DNA from 2 places in the Acidovorax sp. 69 genome. Region 1 is predicted to be linked to the other one. Evidence: predicted binding sites of a transcription regulator. Region 1 holds the regulator's gene; the other holds the start of a gene.
The links. Region 1 encodes FNR, which switches genes on or off when oxygen is low (the NO sensors DNR and NnrR bind a similar motif). Its sites were predicted from a motif close to TTGATNNNNATCAA; they were not measured.
Positions count from the first base shown of each region.

Region 2: a site for FNR is predicted at 2,183-2,196, ahead of CLU85_RS02955 (TraR/DksA family transcriptional regulator). Genes of this name have one in related genera too.

Region 1 covers NZ_PGEP01000001.1:3,293,911-3,299,744, forward strand. The annotation lists gene CLU85_RS15060 (sulfite exporter TauE/SafE family protein) at 1-449, opposite strand, end outside; gene hemN (oxygen-independent coproporphyrinogen III oxidase) at 455-1,837, opposite strand; gene fnr (fumarate/nitrate reduction transcriptional regulator Fnr) at 2,028-2,750, shown strand; gene CLU85_RS15075 (hypothetical protein) at 2,818-3,111, opposite strand; gene CLU85_RS15080 (FixH family protein) at 3,172-3,447, opposite strand; gene ccoG (cytochrome c oxidase accessory protein CcoG) at 3,512-4,957, opposite strand; gene ccoP (cytochrome-c oxidase, cbb3-type subunit III) at 5,031-5,834, opposite strand, start outside.
Region 2 covers NZ_PGEP01000001.1:631,614-637,447, forward strand. The annotation lists gene CLU85_RS02935 (Rrf2 family transcriptional regulator) at 1-223, shown strand, start outside; gene CLU85_RS02940 (MarC family protein) at 271-864, opposite strand; gene CLU85_RS02945 (VOC family protein) at 861-1,274, opposite strand; gene CLU85_RS02950 (hypothetical protein) at 1,327-1,701, opposite strand; gene CLU85_RS02955 (TraR/DksA family transcriptional regulator) at 1,753-2,124, opposite strand; gene CLU85_RS02960 (enoyl-CoA hydratase/isomerase family protein) at 2,313-3,128, shown strand; partial or broken gene CLU85_RS02965 (glutathione S-transferase) at 3,273-3,916, opposite strand; gene CLU85_RS02970 (DUF2946 family protein) at 4,039-4,404, shown strand; gene CLU85_RS02975 (TonB-dependent receptor) at 4,485-5,834, shown strand, end outside.

The sequences.
Region 1 (5,834 bases):
CCTGCGGCGAACACGCCTCCGGGAGCACCAACCAGGGGTCTGACTCGCACCCACACCACACGACCTGTCCGCTCCACCCAGGCCGGCTGGCGAGATTGCACCATCATCATGAGCCCCCAGGCCATGACGGCCACGTGCATCAAGGTCCATGCCGGGCGCAAAGCTGTGGATTGCTGAGTGAGCCAAGCAAGGCTGTCCATCGCCAGGGCAGCCAAAGCACCAGCTGCGGCGTAGCCCATCAAACGGCCCACATGAAAGGCAGCAGTACGCCGCACCAGACCGCCACGCGGTGCCCAATGCAAGACTACTGGCTCGGATCTGCCCGCCACCGCCTGGCTGGAAGCCGCCTGCCCTACCAAAGCACCGCAGGGAGCTGAACACATGGCGAGGCAATGGGACCCGCCAGCGAGCCCCATGAGCAAGGCAGTCGAGGCAACCGTTGCGAGCATAGAGACTAGATGATGCGCGAAAACCGGGCGCGGTTGCGATCTGCCTGCAGGTAGCGGTCAAACACCATAGCGATACCACGCACGAAGAACCATCCCATGGCCGTAACCTCAATGCCTTCAGGCCCCACACGTACCAGGCCCTGCTCCGCCATGCCTTCCAGCTGGGCAATCTCTGCCGCAAAATACTGCCGGAAGTCGATCAGCCAAGCCTGCTCCATGGACTCATACAACAGCTCGCCCTGGCACATCAAGGCCATGATGGCCGCGCGGCGCACCAAGTCATCGCGCGTCAGCGCCAAACCGCGTACGACAGGAAGACGCCCCTGGTCAAGGAAGTCGTAGTACTCTTCCAACGTCTTGGAATTCTGGCTGTAGGTGGCACCTACTCGCCCAATCGCAGAAACCCCGAGCCCGATCAAATCACAGTCCGGTTGTGTGCTGTAGCCCTGAAAATTCCGATGCAGGCGCCCCTGCCGCTTGGCCACGGCCAGGGCATCTGAGGGAAGAGCGAAGTGGTCCATGCCCACATACACGTACCCGGCGTCCATGAAAGCATCCAGCGACCGCGAGAGCATGGAAAGCTTGCTTGATGCCGTCGGCAGCTCGGCAGAAATGATGCGCCGTTGGGGCTTGAAACGCTCAGGAAGGTGCGCGTAGGCATACAACGCAATGCGATCTGGCCGCAACTGGACCACCTGCGCCAACGTCCGGTCAAACGACTCGGGGGTCTGGCGCGACAAACCGTAAATCAGGTCCACATTCACTGAGTCGAAACCCAACGAGCGCGCAGACTCCACCAACGCAAACACCTGCTCGGCAGGTTGTATACGGTGTACGGCCTTTTGCACTTCGGCGTCAAAATCCTGCACACCAAAACTAAGTCTGTTAAACCCCAGCTCAGCCAACAGTGCCAACCGATCCGCATTGACGGTGCGAGGATCCACCTCAATGGAGTATTCCCCCCCAGGCGCAAGGGTGAAACTGCGCTTGAGCATGGACATGAGTTCGCGCAGTCCCGCGTCGGACAAAAACGTCGGCGTGCCTCCACCCAGATGCAGCTGACTCACCACCTGCCCAACACCACAGTGCGCAGTGTGCAGATCAATCTCGCGGCTCAGGTAGCGCAAATAGACATCTGCGCGATCGTGGTGCTTGGTAATGATCTTGTTGCAAGCGCAGTAGTAGCACAGCGACTCGCAGAAGGGAATGTGCACATAGATGGACAGCGGAAGCGCTTTGGCCACGGACCCAGAACGGCGTTGCTCCAGCGCCAGAACATAGTCGTCCTGCCCAAACGCCTCGACAAAACGGTCGGCTGTCGGATAGGAGGTATAGCGGGGTCCTGGCACGTCAAAACGGCGCAGGAGATCGGGCGAAACAGCAGTCATGGGGGAATATCCTTGCGTACACCCTGACTGTGCCGTACCCTCTGGATCATGTCCTTGACCTGCATCAAGCGAACGAATGGGCCAACCAGCGACAATTTGATGCATGTCAGTCGCTCAACCGCCCCTTGAGGCTTTGTCGCCGTACCGAACCGGGCGCGATATGCTCGACACCTAAACCTAGCTCACGCCTATGAACCCGCTCACCATCAAAGTCGCCTGCTCCAACTGCAACCTGCGAGAGCTGTGTATGCCCGTAGGCTTGAACGAAGAGCAGTTACAGCGCATCGATGAAGTTGTCGCCGTTCGACGCAAGATCAAGCGCGGCAGCACGTTGTTTCGCAATGGCGAATCCTTCACCTCACTGTACGCCATACGCACCGGTTTTTTCAAGACCTGCGTGGCTACCGAGGATGGGCGCGATCAGGTCACGGGCTTTCAGATGGCGGGTGAAATCATCGGCCTTGACGGCATCGTGAACGACCACCACACCTGCGATGCCGTGGCCTTGGAAGACGCCGAAGTTTGCGTCATGCCATTCGACCGCATCGAAGAGCTGTCCCGCGAAGTCACGGCCTTGCAGCACCATGTGCACAAAATCATGAGCCGCGAAATCGTGCGCGAACATGGTGTCATGCTGCTGCTAGGCAGCATGCGCGCTGAAGAACGTCTCGCGGCGTTTCTGCTGAATCTGGTGCAGCGTCTGCATGCACGCGGGTTCTCCCAGTCTGAATTGGTGCTGCGCATGACCCGCGAGGAAATCGGCAGCTACCTTGGCCTCAAACTCGAAACGGTCAGCCGCACGTTCTCAAAGTTTGTGGAAGAAGGCATTGTGGAAGTCAAGCAGCGCCACGTCCGCATCCTGGACACGGATGCCCTCAAGCGGATCGTGAACAGCCAGCAGGCCTGCCACTGACCTGACCAGCTGCGGCCGCACTGCAGCCAACAGGCTCTAATACACCCAAGGCGCTCGCGTCAGCGCCTCACGAACACGAGGGTGTCTTGCGACAGTCGTCAGGCCGCTCACCGTCAGGCACCGGGCAACGATTGACCTCAAAGGGCGACATCGCCAGCAACGTGGTCAACGCACTGGATGCCAGCGTGATGATCCAGAACGCGAAGAACGCCAGGGTATAAACACCCTGTCTTGAGAGCGCCAAGGGCTGCCCAAACCAATGCAGGTCCTGCGGATCGACCATTGCAAAAACAAGCATCTCCAGCACTCCCGCCATTAAAAAAGCGGGCCATGCTATCCACATTAGGCGTTGCATCCACATATCAGTCCTGACTCCTTGTACGGACTGCCCAACAACGGCAGCGCCGGATGTTCACTGAACTCAGCGCGGCTGGTCTTGCACCGGCGTAGCTGCATGGTTACGGGCCTTCATGGCCGGTGCCAAGCTCTTTTCTGGCGCTTCCAGCGTCTTGTTGATCTCGATGCCTTTGCGGTAGTAATCCTCGGCAATCACCGGATCGGGCCGCGAAACCGCGAGCCATAAGGTCACAAAGCCGGCAACGATCACGATGGCCGGCCCGGCAAGCACCAGCCAGACATGGCCGAACTTCCACCAAGGTGCCGCTGCCGTAGATCCAATGGCTGGGTTTGAAGACATGCGATTTACTCCTCAACAATCTCGATCAACACAAGGCCAAAACGACCTTGCACAAGGATGCCACTCAGCGCGGCACCAAAAACACAGATTTCTCAGTGACATGAGCGGCAGCCCCGACCGCGCCCACATCAAATTGAACGGCATGGGAACCCGGTGTGGCGGATCCATACGGTATTTGCAGCCGCACAGCCACCCAGCGTGACTCGGCAGGTCCAATGTCCACTTCAGCCTCTGAAGACACTTCCAATCCATCCAGACCACGAGCGCTGATACGGTAGCGCTGCTCGCCCTCGGTTGCATTCATGATCTGCAGGCGGTAGATGTTCTCCAACTTGCCTCCGGCCACGATGCGCGAAAGTGCGGCACGATCTCGTACAACGTCCACTTTCAGCGGAGTGCGCGTGACCAGGCTGGCAAGCATGGCCAAGCAGAGCGCCACCAACACCGCGCTATAGATCAGCACACGGGGACGCAACACGCGTCGAAAAATCTGCGACTGCGTCCAGCGCTGGGCCACACCGTTCTGGGTGGAATAGCGAATCAGTCCCTTCGGGTAGTGCATCTTGTCCATGACGGTGTTGCACGCATCCACACAAAGACCACAACCAATGCACTCGTACTGCAAGCCCTTGCGGATATCAATACCCACCGGGCACACCTGGACACACAGCGTGCAGTCGATGCAATCACCCAGGCCCTTGGCCTTGTAATCCACTGTCTTGGTACGCGGACCTCGGGGCTCGCCCCGCTCCACGTCGTAGCTCACGATCAGGGTGTCCTTGTCAAACATGGCACTCTGGAAACGAGCATAGGGGCACATGTACTTGCACACCTGCTCGCGCATGAAACCTGCATTGCCGTAAGTGGCAAAGCCATAAAAAAGCACCCAGAAGAGTTGCCAGCCGCCCTCCAGGATCAGCAACTCGCTGCCCAGCTCACGAATAGGCACAAAGTAGCCCACGAACGTGAAGCCCGTCCAAAGAGCCACCGCAATCCAGACGATTTGCTTGAGGAATTTCTTGCGGACCTTCTCAAAGGTCCAGGGGCCATTGTCCAGTCTCAGACGCGCACTGCGATCGCCCTCAATCTTGTGCTCGATCCACATGAACATCTCTGTGTAGACCGTTTGCGGGCAGGCAAAGCCACACCACAAACGCCCTGCCACCGCCGTGAACAGGAACAACGACAGCGCCGAGATGATCAGCAACCCGGTGAGATAGATGAAATCCTGCGGGTACAGCACCAACCCGAAGATGTAGAACCGGCGAGCCCCCAGGTCAAACAGCACCATCTGGCGCTGCCCCCATTCAAACCAGGGCAGCCCATAAAACACGATCTGCGTGAGGAACACCATGCCCCAGCGCCACCGCGCAAACAAACCGCTGATGGAGCGCGGGTATATCTTCTTCTGGGCTTCGTAGAGCGAGACGATTTCGCCCTCAGAAGACGCATCGGGCGCGACTGGCGTGATGGGAATGACCTTGCGAGCAGGCTCGCTGGGTGGCTTCATGGTGTCGCTCTACAAACGTGGGTACGAACTCGAAAAGAACCGGGCGGCAACCAAGCGGTTGCCGCCTGTGGGGTCAGCGCGCTGCAGCCACCTGCTTGTTCGACAAACCCCAGACGTAAGCCGACAGCACACCGATCTGCGCTTCTGTCAGCTTATCTGCCTGTGCAGGCATCTGGTTCACCTTGCCATTGTTGATCATGGCAGTGATCGCGGCCTCGCCCCAGCCATGCAACCAAATGTCATCGGTCAGGTTGGGTGCACCCAAGGCCTGATTGCCCTTGCCGTCCATACCATGGCAGGCTGCGCAGGCTGTGAACTTGGACTTGCCCAGCGATGCACGCAGCGAATCGTGCGGGCTGCCTGACAGGCTGAGCACGTAATGCGACAGGTTGCGCACGTCTTCAGGCGTACCAACGGCCGCAGCCATAGGAGGCATGTTGCCAATGCGCCCCTTCTCCAGCGTTTCGCGGATTTTTTCGGGGGCGCCGCCGTGCAACCAGTCGCCATCGGTCAGATTAGGGAAGCCCTTGCTGCCGCGTGCATCGGAGCCATGGCACTGCGCGCAATTGTTCATGAACAGGCGCTCGCCAATGGCGTGGGCCTGGGGGTCCACGGCCACTTCTTCGGGCTTCATGGATGCAAAACGGGCATACAGCGGCTCAAGTTCTGTCTTGGCCTTGGCCATTTCAGCCTCATATTCGCCTTTTTGCGTCCAATTCAGTTTGCCCGTGAAGGTGCCCAAACCAGGGTATGCAGCCAAGTAGCCCAGGCCAAACACAATGGTGATAACGAACAACCACACCCACCAGCGTGGCAGGGGGTTGTTCATTTCGACCAGGTCCTCGTCCCAGACGTGGCCCGTGGTGTTGTCGGCCGT
Region 2 (5,834 bases), 2.7 Mb from region 1:
GACTACCTTCAACTCGCGTGTGATGGAGTACCTGCAGTCGGTAACGCTGCAGGACCTCGTGGCCCAGCAACTCGAAAAGGGCGGGGTGCCGGATGAGGCCGCGCTCCCGGCCGCAGCGGCGAAGCCGAAGCTCGCGCCGAAGCCGCGACCCTTGATGGCGCGGGTGGGCGTGCCCAACTCGGTGTTTGCGCTGGGCTCGATGCCGCTGCTGCAGCGGCGTTAGTTCGCCACTTGGGGCTCAATGGCCGGGCCCGTTCTGAGGGGGCCGTCCTATAGCTGCTGCGCGAGCTGCTTGATCCCCCGGATCAGCATTTCCACCGAGATGGCGACCAGGATCAGGCCCATCAGGCGCTCAAACGCCATCACCACGCGCTCGCCCACCAGGCGCTGAATGCGTTCTGCCATCAGCAACACCACGGCACACACGGCCATGGTGACGCACAGCGCACCCACCCATTCCCATCGGCGTTCGGGAGCCTGGGCCACCAGCAGCATGACCGTGGCCAGAGCCGAAGGGCCTGCCAGGGCGGGAATGGCCAGGGGCACGATCAGGGGCTCGCCGGGCAGTTCGGCCTGCGGGCCATCTGCCGTGGGGAAAATCATGCGCAGCGCGATCAGAAACAGCACCACGGCCCCCGCTATCTGAAGCGATAAATCGCTCAGGTTCATCACCCGCAGAAATTCCGCCCCGAAGAACAGGAACACCAGCAGCAGCGAAAACGCGATCAGCACCTCGCGCAGGATCACCCGTGCACGGCGCTCCGGTGCCACGCCGCGCAGTGCATTGGCAAAGATGGGGATGTTGCCCAGCGGATCGGTGATCAGCAGAAGCAGGATGGTGGCCGACGCGAAGGTATAGCTCACGTGGCGTACACACCGTCCAGCGAACGGAAGCCCTTGATCTCGATGGGATTGCCACTGGGGTCGTGGAAGAACATCGTCCACTGTTCGCCCGGTTGGCCTTCAAAACGCACTTGAGGCTCCAGCACAAAAGCCGTGCCCGCCGCCTTCAGCCGTGCGGCCAGTGCATGCCAGTCGGGCAGCTCCAGAATCGCGCCGAAGTGCGGCATCGGGACCAGATGGTCGCCCACGTGGCCGGTGCGCGCGCTGGTGAAAGGAGTGCCCAGGTGCAGCGAGATTTGGTGGCCAAAGAAGTCAAAGTCCACCCAGGTGTTGGTGCTCCGGCCTTCCTGGCAGCCGAGCACGTCGCCATAAAAGCGACGCGCAGCATCCAGATCGGTGACGTGAAAGGCAAGGTGAAAAAGGCTGCGCATCCTGCAAAGGATAGCAGCCGGAACCCCGTGATGGGGTTGCGAGGTGAACGGATTAAGCGAGAGACGGGTCGACCGCCATGTTGTCAAACTTCTTGAAGTACTGGCGCGCCATGGCCACCAGTTGGGCGTCCGTGGGGTGGTCTGCTGCCACGGAGTCCACCACCACCTCGGCCACGCTGGCGTGGTGCTTTGCCGCCCAGTCGCGGAATTGGTTGCGCACCAGCCCGGGGCCCGCCAGCAGTACTTCGCGGGTGCTGACCAAAGCCTGGGCGATGTCTGCAAAGAACGCGGTGAGGTCATCTGCCTTGCCCTGGTGCTTGTGGTGGCTGCGGGACTTGATGCGTTGGGCCTCGGTATGTTCGCGGTCAAACATCACCACGTGGGCTTCGGAGTGGTCCATCCAGACAACGGCGTGAAAAGTGCTCATGAAACGGCTTTCTTGAAGTGATGAAAAAATGGGGCGGGGATCGGGTGGGGTTCACGCCGCCCGGCGATGTTGCTCGGCCTTCTCCTGGCAGTGCACGCAGCGGGGTGCCTCGGGGGTCGCTTGCAGGCGGGCCGCCGTGATGTCGGTGCCGCAGTCCGTGCATTCGCCGTAGGTGCCTGCATCAATACGGGCCAGTGCGGCTTCGACAGCGGCCAGATGGGTGGTTTCGCGCTCGTCCAGCGCGAACTCCAGTTCGCGCTCGGCGGCCAGTTGGGCGCGCGGGTCTTCGGGCTGGCCAAAGTGATCCGCAGCGGCCTCGGCCCGGCCGATGACTCCGCCGCGTTGCTCGGCCAATTGCGCCAGAAGCGCAGTCTTTTGTGCCAGCAATGGCTGGCGGAAGGGGGCGGCTTGGGTGGTATCCATGCGAAGTCTCCGGGGTGATCGAATACCTTCATGGTGCGCCCGCACGCGGCTCTGTGGGTTGACCAAGATCAAGTGCCGGAGCAGAGGGGGGCGCTTGCATTCCGGGGTTCTATGGATGGCATGACCAAAGGGTGCCGCACCACAATGTCTTCTCCTGTCACTCAAAGCCGCCCAGCGCGCACGTTGCCATGCCCACACCGACGCCTTTGCGCGACTACCAGCGCTACGAAACCCTCCGCATTGCCCGTCGTGGTGTTGACGGCGCCGTGCTTGATATCCAGATGCGCGCCCTGAACGGCAAGCTACCCACCGCAGGCCATGTAGGCCACCGCGAGCTGTGCGAGATCTGGCGGGATGTGAATGCCGACGACAGCGTGCGCTGCGCCGTGCTGAGTGGCGAGGGCGCGGGCTTTTCGGGCGGCGGCGACCTCGCCATGGTGCAGGACATGACTGAGGATTTCGAGGTGCGCTGCCGCATCTGGAAGGAGGCGCGCGATCTGGTCTACAACCTCGTGCACTGCGACAAACCCATTGTCTCGGCCATCCACGGGCCGGCCGTGGGCGCGGGGCTGGTGGCGGGATTGCTGGCCGACATCTCCATTGCGGCCAAGGGGGCGAAGATCGTGGACGGCCACACCCGCCTGGGTGTGGCCGCCGGCGACCACGCGGCCATTGTCTGGCCCCTCTTGTGCAGCATGGCCAAGGCCAAGTATTACCTGCTGCTGTGCGACCCGGTGAGTGGCGAAGAAGCCGAGCGCATCGGCCTGGTATCGCTGGCGGTGGACGAGGCCGAGCTGCTGCCGCGTGCCTACGAGGTGGCCGACCGCCTGGCTGCTGGCTCGCAGACGGCGATCCGCTGGACCAAACACGCACTTAACCAGTGGCTACGCCAGGCGGGGCCGATGTTCGAGACCTCGCTGGCCCTGGAATTCATGGGCTTTGGCGGGCCCGATGCGCGCGAAGGTGTCGCGGCCCTGCGTGAGAAACGCGCACCCCGGTTCTGAGTGATTGCACAGGCCATCGCGTCCACGCAATCGCCTCCGGCGCAGGCGCCGTGAAACCGGCGTACCGTAAATAACGGCCCACGCCACCGGTGATTCCCCCTCCGGGCGGGAGAGGGCGACGCCTCGCCGCTGCTTTGGCGGCGATTATTTCTTCGGCCGCGCCAGCATTTCCGCGGTGTTGGTCTTGCGGTCGGCGTTCACGCGCTGCACATGCGGGCGCTCGCCCATGCGGGTGAGGTATTCGCGCACGGGCAGGTCGGCCAGAAAGTCGCGGCCATAGATGATCTTGGTGGCCGAGCTGACCAACGGCAGGTGCACGATGGCGGCGCAGTCGGCCAGGGTGAAACTGTCGCCACCCACGTAGGGGCTGAACTTCGCCAGCTGGGCGAAGGCGGCAATGTTCTTCTCCAGCTGTGCCCCCACCTTTTCCTTGGCAGTTTCGCTCACGGTGCCGCCAAAAAAGGCCTGGGGATACAGGTTGCGCGCCACCAGTTCCAGGTGCAGTTCCAGAAAGGTGATCAGCTCGCGCACCTTGGCTGCCTGGTAGGCGTCGGCCGGGATCAGCGCGTGTTCTGGGTGCACCGCTTCGATGTAGTCGGCGATCACGGCCGATTCGCACAATGGCCCCTGGGGGTGCGCAGATAGGGCACCTTGCCCAGCGGGCTGGCGCTGCGGTCGGTCTCGCCCACCCAGGCCCGTTCTTCGGTGAATGGCAGGCCTTTTTCGAGCAGGGCGAGCTTGACCTTGTTGTAGTAGTTGCTGGCCGAAAAGCCGCAGAGTGTGAGCATGGTGTTGTCTCCGATGTTGTGATGAATGCAGCATGCATCCTAGGTGCGGGCGAGGGCGCAGTCCGTCGCGCAGATGACCCCGGTCAAGGAGTTCGCCCGCAGGCCCCCTACAATCCGCAGCCATGCCATGCCTTCAAACCATCCGCAGCCTTCGTTGGCTCGCCCGCCTTGTGCTGGCATGGTTTGTGTTGTCCATCGGTGTGGCCGTGGCGTCGCCTCTGGTCAACCCGCAGGCCATGGAGCTGATCTGTTCGGGCTCGGGCGCCATCAAGGTGCTGATCAAGACCGATGACGGTGCCCAGGAAATGTCCAGCCACACGCTGGATTGCCCGCTGTGCGCGCATGTGGGTGCACCACCTCCCGTGTCTCAGGCCCAGCTGCCCGTGGTTCACCCCCTGGCGCATGCCCTGCGCCCCATTCCTGCCGCGCACATTGCTGCGCGCATCGCCGCGCCGCTGCCGCCACGCGGCCCCCCGTTTTTCTCCTGAAATTGCTATTTGTTTGATAGCTGTTGGCGCATGATTTGTATGCGCTGGCGGCCTATTTGGCTTGAAATTCAGGAGTTCCCATGCGCAAAAGCCGCAGGGCGCTGGCCGTGGCCAGTGCCTTTCCCATCGCCCTCACCTTCGCGTTGACCGGGGCCGTGCCCGCATTCGCCCAGACTGCCGACACCGCCAACGCGCCCGTCAAAGAGCTGGGCGTGGTCACCATCCGCAGTGGCCAGCCCACCTCGCTGCCCACGCAGATCCCCACCACCATCGAAGGCGTGACGCGCGAGCAGATCGAGCACTCGATCAACGCCACTGACAGCGAGGACGCCCTCAAGTACCTGCCCAGCTTGCTGGTGCGCAAGCGCTACATCGGCGACTACAACCACGCCGTGCTGTCCACCCGCGCCTCGGGCACCGGCAACCCGGCGCGGTCCATGGTGTTTGCCGACGGCATCTTGCTGAGCAACTACCTGGGCAACGGCCCCACCAATGCGCCGCGCTGGATGCTGGTCACGCCGGAAGAAATTGAGCGCGTGGATGTGCTTTACGGCCCGTTCTCTGCCGCCTACGCAGGCAATTCGGTGGGCGCGGTGGTGGACTACGTCACGCGCATGCCCACCCAGTTCGAGGCGCACGGCAAGGTCAGCACCCAGCACCAGCCGTTTGACCTGTACGGCACCAGCACCAGCTACGCGGGCAAGCAGGTCAGCGCATCCGTAGGCAACAAAAATGGTGACTGGTCTTGGTTCCTCAACTTCAACAAGACCGACAGCGAAGGCCAGCCGCTCACCTTCCCCACACGGCTGGTGTCTGCGGGCACACCGAGCGGAGCGGACACATCCGGCAACGCGGGCACGCCCGTGACCGGCGCCGTGCTGGGCAACAACCGCAGCAACCAGCCCTGGTACCTGCTGGGCACAGCCACGCAGTACCACACGCAGCAAGACCACATCAAGGCCAAAGTCGCCTACGACTTCTCGCCCACCGTGCGGGCGGCCTACACCTTTGGCTGGTGGCACAACGAATCCGAAGGGCGGCCCAACAGCTACCTGCGTGATGCCAATGGCAACGCGGTATACGGCGGCACGGTCAATATCAATGGCCGCTCGTTTGCGCTGGCGCCCACCGACTTCAACGTCTCCAACGAAGACCTCACGCACTTCATGCATGGGCTCTCGGTCAAGAGCAACACCAAAGGTGTATTCGACTGGGAGGTGGCTGCCAGCCTGTACGACTACCAGACCGATACCCTGCGCGCCGCCACTACGGCACTGCCCGCAGCGCTGAACGGTGGTGCGGGCCGCATCGTCAACAGCAAGGGCACGGGCTGGAACACGCTGGCCGCCAAGGGCACCTGGCGGCCCGACGGCGTGCAGGGCGCGCACATCGTGGACTTTGGCCTGCAGCGCGACAGCTATCAGCTGCGC